4 regions of the Mesorhizobium sp. C416B genome follow, and region 3 is predicted to be linked to each of the others. Evidence: predicted binding sites of a transcription regulator. Region 3 holds the regulator's gene; each other region holds the start of a gene.
The links. Region 3 encodes LexA, which represses DNA repair genes until DNA is damaged. Its sites were predicted from a motif close to TGTTCNNNNTGTGTTCNG; they were not measured.
Positions count from the first base shown of each region.

Region 1: a site for LexA is predicted at 613-630, ahead of NLY43_RS08675 (PA0069 family radical SAM protein). Genes of this name have one in related genera too.
Region 2: a site for LexA is predicted at 958-975, ahead of parE (DNA topoisomerase IV subunit B). Genes of this name have one in related genera too.
Region 4: a site for LexA is predicted at 3,206-3,223, ahead of NLY43_RS18080 (YifB family Mg chelatase-like AAA ATPase). Genes of this name have one in related genera too.

Region 1 covers NZ_CP100471.1:1,708,736-1,713,905, forward strand. The annotation lists gene NLY43_RS08670 (glycosyltransferase) at 51-554, opposite strand; gene NLY43_RS08675 (PA0069 family radical SAM protein) at 705-1,859, shown strand; gene rnhB (ribonuclease HII) at 2,014-2,712, shown strand; gene NLY43_RS08685 (F0F1 ATP synthase subunit B) at 2,929-3,420, opposite strand; gene NLY43_RS08690 (F0F1 ATP synthase subunit B) at 3,431-4,030, opposite strand; gene NLY43_RS08695 (F0F1 ATP synthase subunit C) at 4,122-4,346, opposite strand; gene NLY43_RS08700 (F0F1 ATP synthase subunit A) at 4,413-5,170, opposite strand, start outside.
Region 2 covers NZ_CP100471.1:6,533,796-6,538,965, reverse strand. The annotation lists gene cpaB (Flp pilus assembly protein CpaB) at 1-788, opposite strand, end outside; gene parE (DNA topoisomerase IV subunit B) at 1,045-3,099, shown strand; gene NLY43_RS31655 (FUSC family protein) at 3,202-5,170, shown strand, end outside.
Region 3 covers NZ_CP100471.1:284,946-290,115, forward strand. The annotation lists gene kynA (tryptophan 2,3-dioxygenase) at 1-767, shown strand, start outside; gene kynU (kynureninase) at 874-2,121, opposite strand; gene NLY43_RS01480 (GntR family transcriptional regulator) at 2,289-3,053, shown strand; gene lexA (transcriptional repressor LexA) at 3,259-4,041, shown strand; gene NLY43_RS01490 (ComEC/Rec2 family competence protein) at 4,035-5,170, opposite strand, start outside.
Region 4 covers NZ_CP100471.1:3,713,788-3,718,957, reverse strand. The annotation lists gene NLY43_RS18085 (malate synthase G) at 1-1,373, shown strand, start outside; gene NLY43_RS18080 (YifB family Mg chelatase-like AAA ATPase) at 1,579-3,111, opposite strand; gene gshB (glutathione synthase) at 3,245-4,198, opposite strand; gene NLY43_RS18070 (GtrA family protein) at 4,333-4,707, opposite strand; gene NLY43_RS18065 (glycosyltransferase) at 4,711-5,170, opposite strand, start outside.

The DNA of each region.
Region 1 (5,170 bases), 1.4 Mb from region 3:
ATCCGCCCTTCGGGCACCTTCTCCCCGTGAACTGGGAAAAGGAAGAAACATCACTTCTTCGGCGCCAGCCAGATTTCGGCGTCGAGCCGCCTGGTGGCGAGACCGCGCGCAAGGGCTTCGGCGCTGTGCGCGTTCTTCGACAGGGCAGCGGCCTGGCGCTTGCTGATGACCAGCCCTTCGGCCAGCGCCCGGTTGCCCGAAAACACCCGTGACAGGAACGGCGTGCGGCTGCCGCGCGCACGGCAAAAGCGCGCCGGCATGGTTTGCCGCGCCGTGTGAGCGACAACGTCGTCGATCCAGCCCTCCGCCAGCCTTGCGCCGGGTTCCAGAAACAGCAGCCAGTCACCCTTCGCCTGCCTGATTCCCGCGGCAATGCCGCCGGCCACGAAGTGGCAGCCGGCATGATCGGCAACCCGATGCGTCTGGTCGGTCGAGCCGGTGTCGCAGACGATGACATCGCGCACCACGCCCTCGACCGCGCCGCCGATCAACGAGGCGAGCGTGCGGGCAAGGCCTTCTTCGTCATCCCGGGTTTCGATGAGAACGCTGAGCATTTTTAGCCGAATAGCGGAAAGCCCGGCGCAGCGCCAGTTTTGCATGGCCCAACGAAAAAGTTCTTGCTTTGTTCTCATCAGCGAAATAGGATTATTTTCATGAACAGAGCGATTCGACAGCCAGCCGACAGTCCTTGGGAAAGGGCCAAAATGGAACATATCGTGCGTGCGGACATTGCTGCTTTCGGAGCAGGGCGAGCCGAGATGGCCAATGCGATGATCGAACAGAGCGGCATGCGCGTCCGTCCGGATCGCAACCGCGGCCGTTCCGCGGGCATCAACCCGTCCGGCCGGTTCGAGCCGGTCAGCCGGCATGTGTTCGACGACGGCTGGAATTCGCTGGAGGAATTGCCGCCGTTCAAGACCGAAGTGCAGGTCGAGAAGCCGCGCACCATCATCACCCGCAACGAATCGCCCGACATTTCCTTCGACCGCTCGATCAACCCCTATCGCGGCTGCGAGCATGGCTGCGTCTATTGTTTCGCCCGGCCGACGCATTCCTTCATGGGCCTGTCGCCGGGGCTGGATTTCGAAGCGAAGCTGTTTGCCAAGCCGGATGCGGCGCGGCTGCTCGACAAGGAACTGTCGAAGGATGGCTATCAGCCGCGCACCATCGCGATCGGCACCAACACCGATCCCTACCAGCCGATCGAGAAACAATACCGGATCATGCGCGAGATCCTCGAAGTGCTGGAGGCGCGCGGCCATCCGGTCGGCATCGTCACCAAATCCCATCTGGTGACGCGCGACATCGACATCTTGTCGCGCATGGCCGAACGGGGCTTGGCCAAGGTGGCGCTGTCGGTGACGACGATGGACCGCATGCTGGCGCGCACCATGGAGCCACGCGCGTCGACGCCGACCAAGCGGCTTGAGGCAATCCGGCAGCTTTCCGATGCCGGCATCCCGGCCTCTGTCATGGTGGCGCCGATCATTCCCGGCCTGACCGACCAGGAGATGGAGCGCATCCTCGATTCGGCACGCGCCGCAGGCGCCCGCGAGGCCGGCTATGTCATCCTGCGCCTGCCGCTCGAGGTGGCGCCGATCTTCAAGGACTGGCTGCTGCGCCATTATCCCGACCGCTACCGGCACGTGATGTCGCTGATCCGTTCGATGCGCGACGGCAAGGACTATGATTCGGAATGGGGCAAGCGGATGAAAGGCGCCGGCCCCTATGCCTGGCAGATCGGCCGGCGCTTCGAGATCACGGCCAAGCGGCTCGGCCTCAACGCCGAGCGGCGCACGCTCCGAACCGACCAGTTTGTCGCCGCCGCCAAGGCGACCGAGCAGCTGATGCTGCTCTGAGAGTAGCGCCTGCCCTGCCCTCGTGGTTGGCAGGCGACCCAAGAATCCCGTCCGGCCTGTCCCCCGGCCTGCAGACGGTGCCCTCCCGGTCTTGCCCCACTCGACCCTGGAGGGACTTGCGGAGAATCGGAGCCGATGCGAACCTCGCCGCAACATGGCTCGCGCGCGTTCCGATTCTCCGCTTCTTTTAGAAATCGTCGAAAAGCCCGACTTCTCCTTCGAGACGAAGGCGATGGCTGAAGGCCTGTGGCCGGTGGCAGGCATGGACGAGGCCGGCCGCGGTCCGCTGGCCGGGCCGGTGGTGGCGGCGGCGGTGATCCTCGATCCCGCCAACATTCCCGACGGGCTAGACGATTCCAAACGGCTCAACCATTTGCAGCGCGAGGCGCTGTTCCTGAAAATCCTGGGGTCAGCGCTCGGCGTGTCGATGGCCTCGGTCAGCGCCGAAGGCATTGACGGCAGCAATATCCTCAAGGCCAGCCTGGAAGCCATGCGCCGCGCCCTTGCCGGCCTGCCGATCCAGGCGAAGCTGGCGCTGGCCGATGGCCGCGATGTGCCGCCGGGCCTCCTCTGCGAAGGCCGCGCGCTGATCAAGGGCGACCAGCGCTCGCAATCGATCGCCGCCGCCTCGATCGTCGCCAAGGTGATGCGCGACCGCATGATGTGCGGCTGCGGCAGCCACCACGAACGCTACGGGTTCGAAGTCCACATGGGCTACGCCACCGTGCGGCACCGCACCGCGATCGAAGCGCATGGTCCGGTGGCAAGGCTGCACCGGGCGTCATTCGCGCCGTTCAGGCTGGGTGGAGTTGAGGTGGTTGAGGAAGAAGGGTTTGTCGGGTTGGACAGCTAATCTCCCCCCTTGAGGGGGAGATGGCCGGCAGGCCAGAGGGGGGTCGCCGCGCGTGAAGCGCCAGCCCTTCTTCGCAGCAGAATGCGTCGCGCCCGGTCGCACCGACCCCCTCTGTCGCCTTTGGCGACATCTCCCCCTCAAGGGGGGAGATTGTCCGCGCTCAACAAAAAAGCCGCCAGGTTGCCCGGGCGGCTTGATGTCAGCGAGTTACCCCGCTCAGTTCAGCCTGGCCTTCACGTCCTGCAGCGCGGACTTGAACAGGTCGGCGCCGGCCTTGGCGTCGATCTTGCCGGCAAGCAGCGTGCGGGCCGCCTCGACGGCGATGTCGACGGCGCTGGCGCGCACTTCGGCGACGGCTTCGCGCTCGGCCTGGCCGATCTTCTGCTCGGCAAGCGCGGTGCGGCGGGTGACATAGTCTTCGGTCTTCTTGTGCGCCTCGGCGGCAAGCATGTCGGCCTCGCGCTTGGCGGCAGCGACGATGGCTGCGGCCTCCTGCTCTGCTTCCTTGCGCTTCTTCTGGTATTGGCCGAGCAGTTGCTGGGCCTCTTCGCGCAACCGGCGGGCTTCCGCAAGCTCGTCGCTGATCTTGGTCGCACGGGCGTCGAGCGACTTGGCGATCAGGCCTGGCACCTTGATGTAAACGGCAACGCCGAGGAAAATGACGAGGGCAACTGTTGCCCAGAGCGTTGCGAGAGATGTGGCGTCCATGATGTGCTCCTCACCGGGCCACGGATTTGACCGCAGCCGAGATCTCGGCCTTGCTCGTCTTGCCGCCGACAAGCGCATCGACGATGGCTGAAGCGGTGTCCTCGGCAATCGTGCCGACTTCCTTCATGGCGTTGGCCTTGATGGAAGCAATGCTGGCCTCGGCCTCGCCGAGCTTCTTGTCGAGGGCGGCCTCGACCTTCTTGCGGGCAGCCTCGGCTTCAGCCTTGGCAGCGTCGTTGGCCTGCTGGCCTATCGCGTTGGCCTTGGCCTTGGCTTCCGCAAGTTCCTGCTCGTAAGCGGCAACGGCGGCGTCGGCCTCGCCCTTCAGCCTGGCGGCCTGGTCGAGGTCCTGCGTGATGCGATCGCTGCGGACGTCGATGATGCCGCCAAGGCGCGGCATCACCACCTTCTTCAGGAACAGATAGAACAGCCCGAACGTGATCGCCAGCCACAGAAGCTGGGACGGAAACGTCGCCGGATCGAATGGCGGGAACGTGCCGTGCGCCTCGGCAGGCACGCCGGCGCCGGAATGCGTGCCGCCTTCCGTACCGGTATGGGCGCCTTCAGCGGCGGGTGCGGACTCTTGCGCAAACGCAGATGTCACGAACATGGACTATCCCCTGATATCAGGCATGGCCGCAGGAATGCGGCCAGCCAATTCTTCCCAATGCTCGTCCGACCGATATTGGCCGAACAGGGGCTCAGCCGAACAGGGCGAGAAGCGCGATGAGAAGCGAGAAAATGCCCAGAGCTTCGGTCACGGCGAAGCCGAAAATCAGGCGGCCGAACTGGCCATCGGCGGCCGACGGATTGCGCAGGGCGCCCGCCAGGTAGCTGCCGAAGATGTTGCCGAGGCCAATGCCCGCGCCGCCCATGCCCAGGCAAGCGATACCGGCGCCGATGTACTTTGCTGCTTCTGCGTCCATTTTAAACTCCTTTGGATCTGTAATTCGTTGCAATTCCATCCGGCGAAAGATGCCGGAAATTCTAGGTCAGTGCCCGGGATGCAGGGCGTCGTTCAGATACATGCAGGTCAGCACCGCAAAGACGTAGGCCTGCAGGAAAGCGACCAGCAATTCCAGCGCGGTCAGCGCGACTGCCATGGCCAGCGGCAACACCGAACCGGCAACGCCGACGGCGCCGAGCGCGCTCAGGCTGACGACGAAGCCCGAAAACACCTTCAGTGTGATGTGGCCGGCCAGCATGTTGGCGAACAGACGAACCGAGAGGCTGACCGGGCGCGACACGAAGGAGATCACTTCGATCAGCACCACCAGTGGCAGCAGGAACACCGGAACGCCATGCGGCACGAAGAGCTTGAGGAAACCCAGACCGTGCTTCGTGAAGCCGTAGACAACGACGGTTCCGATCACCAGGGCTGCGAGGCCGAAGGTGACGATGATGTGGCTGGTGACGGTGAAGAAGTACGGGAAAAGGCCAAGCAGGTTGGCGACCAGTACGAACATGAACAACGAGAACACGAAGGGGAAGAACTTCATGCCCTGCGTTCCGGCGGCGTCGCGCAGCATGTTGGAGACGAACTCGTAGCCCATTTCCGAAACCGACTGCAGGCGCCCGGGAACAAGGCTGCGGCTGGAGGTCGAGAGGTACAGAAACGCCGATGCGACGAGCACGGTCGCGACCATGAACAGGGACGAATTGGTGAAGGACAGGTCATAGCCTCCGATATTGATCGGAATCAGCTTGACGATATGGAACTGGTGGATCGGATCGACCTTGTCAGCAGCCA
Region 2 (5,170 bases), 440 kb from region 3:
GCAGCGGCCTGGACGCCGGAGGCGACCGATCCGCCGAAGGACGAGATGGTGGTGACGCCGTCCCTGGCGGCCCCTCCGTCTGCGGCCGAGCGGAGCGACAGCGACAAGGTGCCGACGGTGCGGGCAAGCGCCACTTTCTGCGCGCCTTCGGTCGTCACCTCGATGGTGACGGAATTGGCGATCTGCGGTGTGGTCTGGCGCTCGTCGGCGCCCTGCCCCACGGTCAGCACCTTGGCGTCGGAGACGACAATCTCGGAGGTAACGGTCGATCCGGCAGCGCCCTGCGCGTTCTTGGCCACTTCCTGGATTTCGCCCGCATCGCGTGTCAGCACCACGTCGACCCGGTCGCCCGGCATGACGAAGCCGCCGACACCGGCGATCTCGTCGGTGCGGATTGTCACCGCCCGCATGCCGGGCGTCATCATGTTTGATAGCGTCGCGCGGCCGTTCGGCCCCGACAATTTGCTGATCAGCACCGGCTCGTTGACCTCGATCGGCGACAATACCACGCGGCTGCCTTCGGCGAGCAATGCATTGACTGTGGTGAACGCGCCCTGCGGCACCGAATCCTCGGACCATGGGATTTCGCTGAGCTGCGCCCGGTCAAGCTCCATGCCGTAACGCAGCGGCGCGTTGGCCACCACTATGGTCTTGAAGACGACCTTGGGGACGGCGGGCGCCGGGATCGACGCCGTTTTCTCTTCGGCACCGGCCTTGGCCTGGCTTTTCACCCAGAAATCCGCGGCAAAGATTGAAATCGCGCCGAAGACGGCAGCGATGCCAATCATCGTTATGGCCTTGCCCCTCACAACCAACCCCTGACATTCGTGGTCTTTTGTTTTGTTGGAGCGACGCTAGGCCGCTTTGTTAAAGATTCAGGAATCGCGGCCGCTCCGCACGGACCTATTTCCGCCGGCTTGGTTATCGAAAGGTTTTAGGATAAGAAGGGTTTAATCCCCGAACGTAACAGGAACTTCCGTCGCTTGGCGCCGAAAAGCGTGGCAGTATCGACGGGTGATTCGCGGCACGGATTCTATGGTAGGCATGGACGACAACAACGATCTTTTCGGCAATCTGGAAAAGCAGCCCCAACCGGCTCGGACACCTTCGCGCCCGACCGACCCGCTGGTGCAGGCCACGAAGCGTCCTGCCGCGACCAAGGACGGCAGCGAGGGCTATAGCGCCGCCGACATCGAGGTGCTGGAGGGGCTGGAGCCGGTGCGGCGCCGTCCCGGCATGTATATTGGCGGCACCGACGACAAGGCGATGCACCATCTGTTTGCCGAGGTCATCGATAATTCGATGGACGAGGCGGTCGCCGGCCATGCCACCTTCATCGATGTCGAGCTGTCGGCCGACGGGTTTCTGACCGTTACCGACAATGGCCGCGGCATCCCGGTCGATCCGCATCCGAAATTCAAGAAGCCGGCGCTCGAAGTCATCATGACGACGCTGCATTCGGGCGGCAAGTTCGATAGCAAGGTCTATGAGACCTCCGGCGGTCTGCACGGTGTCGGCGTCTCGGTCGTCAATGCGCTGTCGGACCATCTCGAAGTCGAAGTCGCGCGCGGTCGCCAGCTTTACCGTCAAAGGTTCTCGCGCGGCGTTCCGGTGAGCGGGCTGGAGCAGCTCGGCGAAGTGCACAACCGGCGCGGCACCAAAATCCGCTTCCATCCCGACGAGCAGATTTTCGGCAAGGGCGCCGCCTTCGAGCCGGCGCGGCTCTATCGCATGACCCGCTCGAAAGCCTATCTGTTCGGCGGCGTCGAGATCCGCTGGAGCTGCGACCCATCGCTGATCAAGGAAAAGGACCAGACGCCGGCCAAGGCGGAGTTCCATTTCCCCGGCGGCTTGAAGGACTATCTCAAGGCATCGCTCGGCGATGATTTCCAGGTGACCCGCGAAATCTTCGCCGGCAAGAGCGAGAAGCAGGGCGGCCACGGTTCGCTGGAATGGGCGGTGACCTGGTTCGGCGGTGACGGCTTCGTCAACTCCTACTGCAACACCATCCCGACCGGCGAAGGCGGCACGCATGAGGCCGGCTTTCGCAATGTGCTGACGCGCGGGCTTCGGGCCTATGCCGACCTGGTCGGCAACAAGCGCGCCTCGATCGTCACCTCCGAAGACGTGATGATCTCGGCGGCAGGCATGCTGTCGGTGTTTATTCGCGAGCCGGAATTCGTCGGCCAGACCAAGGACAGGCTGGCAACGATCGAAGCCATTCGCATTGTCGAGACCGCCATCCGCGATCCCTTCGACCACTGGCTGGCCGACAATCCGCAGGAAGCCTCCAAGCTGCTGGAATGGGTGATTGCGCGCGCCGACGAGCGGGTGCGCCGGCGCCAGGAAAAGGAAGTGTCGCGCAAGAGCGCGGTGCGCAAGCTGCGCCTTCCCGGCAAGCTCGCCGACTGCACGCAGAATGCCGCCGCGGGCGCCGAACTGTTCATCGTCGAAGGCGACTCGGCCGGCGGCTCGGCCAAGCAGGCGCGCGACCGCGCCAGCCAGGCGGTGCTGCCGCTGCGCGGAAAAATCCTCAACGTCGCCAGCGCCGGCAACGACAAGCTAGCCGCCAATCAGCAGATTTCGGACCTGATTCAGGCGCTCGGTTGCGGCACGCGCTCGAAATACCGCGACGAGGATTTGCGCTACGACCGCGTGATCATCATGACCGACGCCGACGTCGACGGCGCTCACATAGCCTCGCTGCTGATCACCTTCTTCTACCAGGAAATGCCGAACCTGGTGAATGGCGGCCATCTCTATCTGGCGGTGCCGCCGCTCTATTCGATCCGGCAAGGCGGCAAGGTTGCCTATGCCAGGGACGATGCGCACAAGGACGAGCTGTTGCGCACCGAATTCACCGGCCGCGCCAAGGTCGAGATCGGCCGTTTCAAGGGCTTGGGCGAAATGATGGCCGCGCAGCTCAAGGAAACCACCATGGACCCGAGGAAGCGCACGCTGCTCCGGGTCGATGTCATCGACGCCGTGGCGGCGACCAAGGATGCTGTCGACGCGCTGATGGGCACCAAGCCGGAAGCCCGCTTCCGCTTCATCCAGGAACGCGCCGAATTCGCCGCGACGGAAGTGCTGGATATCTGAGCGCCGGCCGACTCTTCGTTTTGACGCAGTTCCGGGCGGAAAACCGTTTCAAACTTTTCCTGGAATTGCTCTAGCCTGCACTTCCGATACGGAGACCAGCTTGTGATCCGGGCGCGGCTGAAGAGCTACTTCGAAACCAGTTTGGCGGGCCTGACGCAGCCGACGCGCTCGGATTGGATTTTCGCCCTGCGCACGGTTTCGGCCGGTCTGATCGCGCTTCTCGCTGCTTACGCGTTGAAACTCCACCACCCGCAATGGGCGATGATGACGGTCTTCATCGTCGCCCAGCCGGTCGCCGGCATGGTGCTGGCGAAAGGTTTTTACCGGCTGCTCGGCACGCTGGCCGGTGGACTTGCGGCGATCGGCATCACCTCGGTTTTCGGCACCAATCCCTGGCTGCTGGTCACGGCGCTATCCGTCTGGATTGGGCTGTGCACGCTGGTTTCGTCGCTGCTGCGCAATCCGGAAGCCTATGGCGCCGCACTTGCCGGCTATACCGCGATGATCATTGGGCTGCCGGCTTTCGGCCAGCCGCACGTGGTCGTCGATCTCGCTGTCGCGCGCTGCGCCGAGATCGTGCTCGGCATCGTCTGCGCCGGCCTGACCAGCCGGCTGATCCTGCCCAAGCTGGCCGCTGACGCCATCATCTCCAGGCTGAAGCGCAGCATCCTCGACCTTGCAACCTATGCAGGCGGCGCTTTTTCCGGTGGCGACCCGGCGACGCTGGCCGGCCTGCACCGCAAGCTGATCACCGACGCCCAGATGCTGGCCGAGATGCGCGCCTATGCCCGGCTCGAAGCACCGAGCTTCGCCACCCGCGCCCATCCGGTCCGCCTAACCATCGGTCAGCTTCTCTCGGCGCTGTCGGCGGCGCGCGCGCTGCATTCGCATGCCGCGCCGAAAAACGCAGCGCTCATTCCGGTACGCTCCGAACTGCAGTCGTTGGTCAGCGAGCTGGCAGCGACGCCCGAGGCGCTGGACGACACGTCGCCCTGGGTGACGCGGCTCGACGCGATTGCCGGCAAGGCCCGGCAAATGCCCGACGCCTCGACCGATCAGGGCGACGACAGGGTCGGCACCATAACCCGCCTCACCATCGCCGCCGATTTCGCCGAAGCCTTCAAGCAGGTGCTGCGCGGCCTCGACGCCCTGCGCGCACCGGTGACGGGCCCCAGCCGGAGCAACAGGCAGCCGCCTGCGCTGGTGGTGCACCGCGATTATCCCGGGGCTTCGCGCAATGCCATACGCGCCGGCCTTGCCACGTTGGCGGTCGCCGCCTTCTGGCTGACGACGAAATGGTCCGACGCGGCCGGCACCGTCATCCTCGTTGCCGTCGTCTCCAGTCTTTTCGCCGCGCGGCCTGACCCGGTGCGGGTGTCCTGGGGCTTCTTCAAGGGAACGCTGCTGGCTTTGCCCTTTGCCTTCCTTGTCGGCCAGGTCGCGCTGCCTGCCCTGCCCGGCTTCGGCTGGTTCACGCTGTTTGTCGTGCCGATCCTGGTACCGACGGCGCTGGGCATGGCCAATCCACGCACCGTCGGCGTGGCGACGGCGTTTGCAATCAATTTCCTCGCCTTCCTCAGCCCGCATCAGGCGATGACCTATGCCCCAGGCCCGTTCTTCGCCGGCTCGGCGTCGGTGCTGGTCGGCATCCTGCTGGCCATCGGCGTCTTCATCGTGGTGCTGCCGGTCGATCCATGGCGCGCGGCCAACCGCATCGTGCGCGCCATGCGCGAGGATCTGGCGCGGCTGTGTCTGCACGAGCGGGTACCGCGGCGTTCGGCCTTCGAGAGCCTGGCCTATGACCGCATCAACCAGCTGATGCCGCTCTTGCAGAATGCCGGCAGGAAAGGCGATGCGATCCTGGGCGGCGGGGTCGCCGCCGTTACCGTCGGCCTCGAAATCCTGCGCCTGCGCGCCGCGCAGCAGAGGCCGTCCACTCCTACCGACACCGCGCTCTCGATCGCCAATTTCCTGCGCGGCCTCGCGCGTGAACTGCTCTTTCGCGCAACCGGCGATCCACAGACAGCAACTGTCACTGTGGCCCGGCAATATGCAGCCAGCCTTTCAGAGC
Region 3 (5,170 bases):
ACTATCTGCAGCTGGACAAGGTGCTCGATGCGCAGGCGCCGCTGTCTTCGGCCCATGACGAGATGCTGTTCATCATCCAGCATCAGACATCGGAATTGTGGATGAAGCTCGCTTTGCACGAGATCGGCGCCGCGATCCGCTCTATCCGCGCCGACCGCCTCGAACCGAGCTTCAAGATGCTGTCTCGCGTCGCGCGCATCTTCGAGCAGCTCAACAATGCCTGGGACGTGCTGCGCACGATGACGCCAAGCGAATACACCGAGTTTCGCGACGCGCTCGGCCAATCCTCGGGCTTCCAGTCGTGGCAGTACCGCGCTATCGAGTTCATGGCCGGCAACCGCAACCTTGCCATGCTCGGGCCGCACAAGCACCGGCCCGACCTTACGGACAGGCTGGAAGCCATCCTGGCCACGCCGTCGCTCTATGATGAGGCGCTTCTGCTTTTGGCGCGCAATGGCTTCGACATCGGCGCCGACGCCAGTCGCACGGACTGGCGCGAGACGCGCGTCGAGAACGAAGAAGTGCTGGCTGCCTGGCAAACCGTCTACCGCGACCCGCAGCGCTACTGGATGCTCTACGAACTGGCCGAGAAGCTGGTCGACTTCGAGGATTATTTCCGCCGCTGGCGCTTCAACCACGTCACCACGGTCGAGCGCATCATCGGCTTGAAGCGCGGCACCGGCGGCACCTCAGGCGCCTCCTATCTGAAGAAGATGCTGGAGGTCGTGCTGTTTCCGGAGCTCTGGACGGTCCGCACCCGGCTCTAGAGCATTTCACCGTTTAACGTAAACGGCGAAATGCTCTAGCTCTTTGATTTGACGCAATTGCGGACGGAAAACCGCTTCACACTTTTCCTGAAATTGCTCTAGTTCCTCAGGTGACCGCGGTCTTCACCGCGAAGCGGGCGTCCTGCCAGGCGCCGGTGCGCAAAATATCCTCCAGCGCTTCGACCGCCTGCCAGACATCGCCATAACCGACATAGAGCGGCGTGAAGCCGAAACGGATGGTCGACGGCGCCCGAAAATCGCCGATCACGCCGCGCTCGATCAGCGCCCGCATCACCTGATAGCCATGCGGGTGGAGGAACGACACCTGGCTGCCGCGCTGGCTGCCGTCGCGAGGACTTTCCAGTTCAAGCCGGTAGGCGCCGCATCTGGCTTCGACGAGCTGGATAAACAGGTCGGTCAGCGCGATGCTTTTTCTGCGCACCGCCGCCATGTCGACGTCGTTCCAGATATCGAGCGCGCCCTTGAGCGCCCGCATCGACAGCACCGGCTGCGTTCCGCATAGGAAGCGGCGGATGCCGCTGCCGATGGCAAAGCCCTGCTCGAAGGCAAAGGGCCGCGCATGGCCCCACCAGCCGCTGAGCGGCTGGCTGATATCACCATGGTGGCGCTCGGCCGCGTAGATGAAGGCCGGCGAGCCCGGGCCGCCATTGAGGTATTTGTAGGTGCAGCCGACAGCGAAATCGGCATTGGCACGGTCGAGTTCGACCGGCAAGGCGCCGGCGGTGTGGCAGAGATCCCAGATGATCAGCGCGCCGGCGTCATGTGCCTTGCGCGTCAGCGCCGCCATGTCGCGCAACTGGCCGGATTTGTAGTTGACGTGGTTGACCAGGATGACGGCAACGCTGTCGTCGATCAGGTCCTCGATTGCGGCCGCGTCGACGCCCTCCAGCCGCAGCCGCGTTCCCGGCCGGGTCGAGGCGACGCCTTCGGCCATGTAGAGGTCGGTCGGGAAACTGTCGCCCTCGGCAACGATGACCGACCGATTCGGCCGCATGCCGAGCGCGGCGTGCAGCAGCTTGTAGATGTTGATCGAGGTTGTGTCGCAGACCACCGTCTGCCCGTCAGCCGCGCCGATCAGTCGTCCGAGCTGATCTCCCAGTTCCACCGGCATGTTGAACCAGCCAGCCGTGTTCCAGGCGCGAATGAGGTCCTGCGCCCATTCCTGCGTGGCGGCCTGTTGCAATTCGCTGAAGACGGCTGGTGACGCGGCACCCAGCGAATTGCCGTCGAGATAAATTACGCCTTGCGGCAAGACAAAGCGTTCACGCATGGAGCGCAGCGGATCGGCGGCATCCATTGCTTCGATTGTAGCGAGATCGGGTGTCGTGCTCATGATCCGGCGCCCTTCCATGGACAAACGCGCGCGGCGGAGCCTGCCGCCCAAACATGCCGGCGATCTTGAGTGGTCGCCCTTGAACTGTCAAATATTATATATAATTCACCCGTTGAAAGGCTTTGATATATAATGATCCGCCGAGCGTTTATGTCTGATGGATCACGATGCTGGATGACGAGCAGACCTCGAAGACGGAAGCGGCCTATCGCCTGCTCAGGCGCGATATTCTTGCGACCCGGCTGGCGCCTGCCGCGCCGTTGAAGCTGAGCACGCTGCGCAACACCTACGGCATCGGCTGGACGCCGTTGCGCGAGGCGCTGTCGCGGCTGGAGGCGGAACGGCTTGTGACCGCCATCAGCAACCGCGGGTTTGCGGTCGCTCCCGTCTCTCGGGCGGAGCTCGAGGATTTGGCGCGTGCGCGGCTGGTGGTCGAACTGCCCCTGCTGGTGGAATCGATCGAGAAGGGCGACCGTGAGTGGGAAGACGCGGTCGTTGCCGCCCACTATCGTCTCTCACGGTGCGGGTCTGTTCTCGACGATCCATCGGATGATGCGGTCGACGCGTGGTACGAAAAACACGATGCCTTCCATGCGGCGCTGCTCAGTGCCGCGACATCCAGCTGGCTGCTGCGCTTCAATGCGACGATTTCCGACCAATTGCATCGCCATCACCGCTTTCTGGGTCTGGCCCCGACGCTGCGCGCGGCCGCCGGCCGCACGGATGGACACCGGAAGGCCGTGGCGGCCCTGCGCGACGCCGTGGCGATCGAACACCATACCGCCCTGATGGAAGCGGCCCTCGATCGCGACGTCGAACGTGCGAAAACTCTGATGACCGCTCACATCGGCTACACGCTGCAGGTCTATGCCCAGAGCGAACCCGGCGCGGATGCTGCGCAGCCCCGTCCGAAAAGGAAGCGGCGATCGTAGCCGACGACGCAGGGCACTTTGTCTTCGTTTCACCCCGTTGCTGGCAACTGGGCGCAGGCGGCGCTCGCAGCGCCGAACGTTACGCTGAACAAAACGTCAACACATTCATTAAACTTTAAAAGGTTGCGGAACACAACTGGAACAGATAGTGTTTGTTCTGGGTTTGTTTTTTCTGATTCTGGTTTCAGAACCCTTGGGGGCCGCGATGCTGACGCGCAAACAACATGAGCTTCTGATGTTCATCCATGAACGCCTGAAGGAGAGCGGAATCCCGCCGTCCTTCGACGAGATGAAGGAAGCGCTCGACCTCGCCTCCAAGTCCGGCATCCACCGACTGATCACAGCGCTTGAGGAGCGCGGTTTCATTCGCCGGCTGCCGAACCGGGCGCGCGCGCTGGAAGTGCTGCGGCTACCCGACTCGATCGCACCAGGCCTCAACGCGGCGAGGAAGTTTTCGCCGAGCGTCATTCAGGGCAGTCTTGGTCAAGCCGGCCAAGGGCAAGGCGGCCAGGGACAAGGCGGGATGGGCCAAGGCGGTCTCGGCCGCCAGATCAGGCCGGGCTCGCCGTCGCGTTCGATGTCTGCCGGCAATGACGATGCCGTTTCCTCGATTTCAATCCCGGTGATGGGACGCATCGCCGCCGGCGTGCCGATCGACGCCATCCAGCATCAGACCCATTCGATCTCGGTGCCGCCCGACATGATCATGGGCGGTGAACACTACGCGCTCGAGGTCAAGGGCGATTCGATGATCGAGGCCGGCATTTTCGATGGCGACACGGTCATCATCCGCAATGCCGACACAGCCAGCCCCGGCGAGATCGTGGTGGCGTTGGTCGACGATGAGGAAGCGACCCTGAAACGCTTCCGCCGCAAGGGCGCCTCGATCGCCCTGGAAGCCGCCAACCCGGCCTACGAGACCCGCATTTTTGGACCGGACAGGGTGAAGGTGCAGGGCAAGCTTGTCGGATTGATCCGGCGCTACTGAGCCGGCTTGGGTTTGTATTTTTCACGCTGGTTGTAAGGCGGCAGGCCGCGCGCTTCGCGGGAGAAGCGGCGTTGCTCGTGCCAGGGGCGATACGGCTTGTCGACGGCGAAGCGGATGGTTGGCGCTGCAGCTGCCGATTGCGGATCGAAGAAGACGGCGGCGCTGCCGTCGCGGGCCAGCTGTTTCTTCGTCACGACCAGCACCAGCGGGTCGCGGCACGGATTGTAGGCCGTGGCGTCATCGATGACGATCAGGCTAGCGAAGGCACAGGCCGGCCGCGCCGTCTTGCGGTCTTTGGCAAGGGCTACAATGGCTCCGGAAGGGTGTCGGGCGATACAGAGATCGCCCATGCAATAGAAGGGCGACCCGGGCGGCAGATCGAGCGGATCGAGATCGAACCGCGTATCTGTTGCCTCGAAAATCTCGGGCGGGATAATGGTTTCGGCCCGCAGCGCCCGTTTCCAATTGTCCGTGGTGAATTCGTTGGAGCGTTCGCGGTTGAGGGCGAGTTCGCCGCCACCTATCGGCATGGCCACCAGATGTGCGTCCTCGGATATGAGCACGTCGGGCGTAAGCACCTGCGGCACCGTCAACAGGCCGGCCAGCGCGAAAGGCACGGCCGCCAGCCTGAGCCAGGTGGTGGCCATGGTGGCGATGACGAGGGCGACCGCCACCAACAGCACCGAGCGGATGGAGATCAGCCCGACGGCGTCGACCGGCGAGCGCTCGGAAATCCAGGCCGATATAGCGATCATCGCCATCAGACCCTTGCCCATCACATAGAGGAACGGCCCGTCGGCGCCGAACGGCATCGCCAGTGCGCTGAGCACGGCAAAGGGCATGACGATCAACGAAACAATCGGCATCACGGCCAGATTGGCGATCAGGCTGAGCGGCGACACACGCTGAAAATGCCAGATGGCGAACAGCAAGGTTGCACTGCCGGCGATGATCGAGGTCATGGCGAGGCCGCCCATGGCCAGCGCGAATTTTCGCGACAGGAAGCCGACGAAGGAGCGCTTTGCCAGCGGCGTTCTCACCTTGTCGGCGCGGTAATCGGCCCAGCCGGCATAGGCGCCGACAAGGGCGGCGGTGGCGGCAAACGACATCTGGAAGCTGGGACCGACCA
Region 4 (5,170 bases), 3.3 Mb from region 3:
TCCAGGACTGCGAGGATTCGGTCGCGGCGGTGGATGCCGAGGACAAGGTCATCGTCTACCGCAACTGGCTCGGCCTGATGAAGGGCGATCTGGCGGAGGAAATCAGCAAGGGCGGCAAAACCTTCACGCGCAAGCTCAATCCGGACCGCGCCTGGACCGCGCCCAGTGGTGGCGCGCTGAGCTTGCCTGGCCGCTCGCTGATGCTGGTGCGAAACGTCGGTCACCTCATGACCAATCCGGCCATCCTCGACCGCGATGGCAACGAGGTGCCGGAAGGCATCTTGGATGCGGCGATGACGGCGCTGATCGCGCTGCACGATGTCGGCGCCAACGGGCGTCGGATGAATTCCCGCGCGGGCTCAATGTATGTGGTGAAGCCGAAGATGCATGGGCCGGAGGAAGTCGCCTTCGCAGTCGAGATTTTCGACCGCGTCGAAGCGCTGCTCGGTATGGCGGCAAACACCATCAAGATGGGCATCATGGACGAGGAGCGGCGCACCACCATCAACCTCAAGGAGGCGATCCGCGCCGCCAAGGAACGCGTCGTGTTCATCAACACCGGCTTCCTCGACCGCACCGGCGACGAGATCCACACCTCGATGGAAGCCGGGCCGATGATCCGCAAGGGCGACATGAAGCAGGCCGCCTGGATCTCCGCCTATGAGGCGTGGAATGTCGACACCGGGCTGGAATGCGGTCTGGCCGGCCACGCCCAGATCGGCAAGGGCATGTGGGCGATGCCGGATCTGATGGCGGCGATGCTGGAACAGAAGATCGCGCATCCCAAGGCCGGCGCCAACACCGCCTGGGTGCCGTCGCCGACGGCGGCGACGTTGCACGCCACGCACTATCACAAGGTCGATGTCCATGCCGTCCAGGCGGCGCTCAAGAGCCGGCCGAAGGCGAAGCTCGATGATATATTGTCGGTGCCGGTGGCGGTGCGGCCGAACTGGACCCCCGACGAGATCCAGCGCGAGCTCGACAACAATGCGCAAGGCATTCTCGGCTATGTCGTGCGCTGGATCGACCAGGGCGTCGGCTGCTCGAAAGTGCCCGACATCAACGATGTCGGCCTGATGGAAGACCGCGCCACGCTGCGCATCTCCTCGCAGCACATCGCCAACTGGCTGCACCACAAGGTTTGCTCCGAAATTCAGGTGATGGATTCGCTGCGGCGCATGGCAGCGATCGTCGACCTCCAAAATGTCGGCGACCCGCTCTACCGCCCGATGGCCACCGATTTCGACAATTCCATCGCCTTCCACGCCGCCTGCGACCTGGTGTTTAGAGGCCGCGAACAGCCGAATGGCTATACGGAACCGGTGCTGCACGCACGGCGGCTGGAGCTGAAGGCGAAAGAGCGGGCGAATTAGCGCCTGCGTTTCCCTCCCCCTTGAGGGGAGGGTGGCCCGAAGGGCCGGGTGGGGTCCTGCGTGAAGTGCAGCGACTCCCTTCGGACGACACTACAAGCAATGTAATTGCAGAGGCCCTTTCTCGGCTCGGCTCCAAAAAGATCGACCATTCTTCGGCGACCCCCACCCTGCCGCTTCGGGGCCACCTTCCCCTCAAGGAGGAGCGTTACGCCGCCTGCGCTACCCGCTCCGACATCATGCGGTAGGAAATCGCCTCGGCCAGGTGAATTCGGCCGACGGTTTCGCTGGCGTCGAGGTCAGCCAGTGTGCGCGCCACTTTGAGCACGCGGTGATAGGCGCGCGCAGAAAAGCCGAGTTTCTCGCTGGCGTCTTTCAGCAGCGACAGGCCTGCTGCGTCCGGCGCGGCGATGTCCTCGATAACAGAAGGCGAGCAATGGGCGTTGGTGGTGGCGCTGGTAACGCCCAGCCGCTCGAAACGTTCGCGCTGGATGGTGCGGGCGCGCGCCACGCGCTGGGCGACGGCTGCACTTTTCTCCGCTCGGTCGGGCCGGATCAGGTCGGCGGCCGAGACCGCCGGTACCTCGATCCTGAGGTCGATGCGGTCGAGCAACGGGCCTGAGATGCGCGCCTGGTAATCGGTGCGGCAGCGTTCGCCGCGCAGGCAGCGATAGCCGGGCTCGCCGGCCATGCCGCAACGGCACGGGTTCATCGCCGCCACCAGCTGGATGCGCGCTGGATAGGTGACGCGGTGGTTGGCGCGCGCGATCATGCAGTCGCCGGTCTCCAGCGGTTGGCGCAGCGCATCCAAGGTCTGCGGCGTGAATTCGGGAAACTCGTCGAGGAACAGGACGCCGTTATGGGCAAGCGATACTTCGCCCGGCCGCGCCCTGATGCCGCCGCCGACCATTGCCGCCATCGAAGCCGAATGGTGCGGGGCGCGGAACGGCCGCCGGTCGGTGAGCTTGCCTTCGCCGAGCTCGCCGGCCACCGAGGCGATCATCGAGACTTCAAGAAGTTCCTTGGGCGCCAGTGGCGGCAGAATTGAAGGCAGCCTCTGCGCCAGCATCGATTTTCCCGAGCCGGGAGGCCCTACCATCAAGAGATTGTGGCCGCCGGCCGCCGCCACTTCCAGCGCCCGCTTGGCGCTTTCCTGGCCCTTGATGTCTGAGAGGTCGGGCAGGTCGCGCGCCGAGACATGAATGCCGGGCTCGGGTCGCGACAGCACCTGCGTGCCGCGAAAATGATTGGCGATGGCAATCAGGCTGCGCGGCGCCAATATGTCGAAATCCTTTCCCGCCCAGGCCGCTTCCGGCCCGCAGCCGAACGGGCAAATCAGGCCTTTGCCCTCGGCATTGGCGCCGATCGCAGCCGGCAGGGCGCCTGCAACCGCGGCAATGGTTCCGTCGAGCGACAATTCGCCGAGCACGACATAGGAGGCCAGCATGTCGCCCGGAATGGCGCCGAGTGCTGCCATCAGGCCGAGCGCGATCGGCAGGTCGTAATGGCTGCCTTCCTTGGGCAGATCGGCTGGAGCGAGGTTGACCGTCACCTTCTTCGACGGCATCGACAGGCCGGATGCATGGAGCGCCGCCTGCACGCGTTCGCGGCTTTCGGCCACCGCCTTGTCGGCCAGGCCGACGATCTGCATGCCGACCTTGCCCGGCGCGATCATCACCTGGACATCGACCGGCACGGCCTCGATGCCCTGGAAAGCAACCGTGCGAACCCGCGCCACCATCTTGCTCTGCCCCCGGATATCGGCTCGCCTCGGCCTCGTGGTTCAGACCGCGAGCGACGTCAGGACAAGACAACCATAGATTTCAGGCGAAGGCAAGAACATTACGGGAACACACACACGATCGCGATGCTCCCTATGCCGAGCCTACCCCCCGCTTTTCCTCCACCGCGTCCCAGAACAGGCTGGCGATATCGGCGCCGCCAAAACGCTGCACTTCGCGCACGCCGGTTGGCGAGGTCACGTTGATCTCGGTCATGTAGTCGCCGATCACGTCGATGCCGACGAGGATGAAGCCGCGTTCTTTCAGCGATGGGCCGATGCGGGCGCAGATTTCGCGTTCGCGTTGCGTCAGCTCGGTCTTTTCGGCGCGGCCGCCGACATGCATGTTGGAGCGCGAGTCGTGGTCGGCCGGCACGCGGTTGATGGCGCCGACCGCCTCGCCGTCGATCAGGATGATGCGCTTGTCGCCCTTGCGCACGTCCTTGAGATAACGCTGAACGATATAGGGCTCGCGTGACAGCTGGGCGAACATTTCGAGCAGCGAGGCGAGGTTGCGGTCATCCTCCTTGAGATGGAAGATGCCGGCGCCGCCATTTCCGTAGAGCGGCTTGACGATGATGTCGCCGAACTCCTTGCGGAAGGCGGCGACCTCCTGGGGATCCTTGGTGATCAGCGTTTCCGGCATCAGATCGGGGAATTCGGTGACGAAGATCTTTTCCGGGCTGTTGCGCACCCAGGCCGGGTCGTTGACGACCAATGTCTTCGGGTGAATGCGCTCCAGAATATGCGTGGTGGTGATGTAATTCATGTCGAAGGGCGGATCCTGGCGCAGCAGGATCACATCCATCTCCGACAGGTCGGTGCGCACCTTGTCGCCCAGCGAAAAATGATTGCCCTTCTCGTCGCGGAGCTTCATCTCCTCGATGCGGGCAAACACCTTGCCGCCCAGCATCGACAGCCGGTCCGGCGTGTAGTGGAACAGCTGGTGCCCGCGCCGCTGCGCCTCCAGCGACAGCGCAAACGACGTGTCGCCGGCGATCGAGACGGTGGAGACATGGTCCATCTGGACGGCGATCTTCAGGGTCATCTTTTGGTCTCCAGCGGGTCGAGCAAGTCCAGGAAAAGTGCGTAGCGGTTTTCCGTCCGGAATTGCGGCAAGGCAAGTCGCCGATATACGGAACTTGGCGGCTTCTGCCAATCGCGCTTGCTTGGCCCAGACCTTTAACGGTCGAAGACCAGCCGGGAGTAACCGAGGAACGACAGCGCCATGGCGACCGGCGAGGCGACGGCAAGTGCCGCCAGCGGCGGCAGCGCCGGCAGCGCAAACAGGATGGCGCAGTAGACGAGATAGTTGACGATGCTGGTGGCGATGCCGACGCCGCCATAGCGCGCGCCCTCCTGCGCCACGCCGCGGCTCGACGGCGAAAAGGTCAGGTGCCGGTTGATCTGCCAGGTGACGCACAGCGCAAAGCCGATCGACAGGACACGGGCGACGAAGGGACCGAGCGGCGTCAGCGCCAAGAGCAGCCAGAGCGCCGCGGCATCGGCGACGAAACCAACGCCGCCTGCCAGGACGAAGCGGGCAAGCCGGCTCACGGCTCAGGCGGCCCGGGGCGTCTTGCCCGGTTCGGCCTTCGGGATTTCACCAGTGCGTTCGCGCCGTTCGACCCGGCCTGACGGCACCGAGAGATAAAAAATGCGCTTCTGCTCGGCGCGTCCGCGCGATACCGAATCGAGGATCAATCCGGTCACCATCGCAAGCATCGAGAGCAGCAGCAGGCCGACCGACAGCACCCAGGTCGGCATGCGCGGCACGAGGCCGGTCTGGGCGAATTCGATCAGCACCGGCGTCATCAGGGCAAGGCTCGACGCCAGGAAGAAAATCGCGAAGGCGCCGAAGAAGCGCAGCGGCTGCGTTTCCTTCATCAGCATGGCGAACATCCACAGGATCCTGGCGCCGTCGCGATAGGTCGACAGCTTCGACGACGATCCCTCAGGCCGGCGGCCATAATCGAGCGCGATCTCGCTCACCGGCAGTTTGAGCTGCGAGGCATGCACC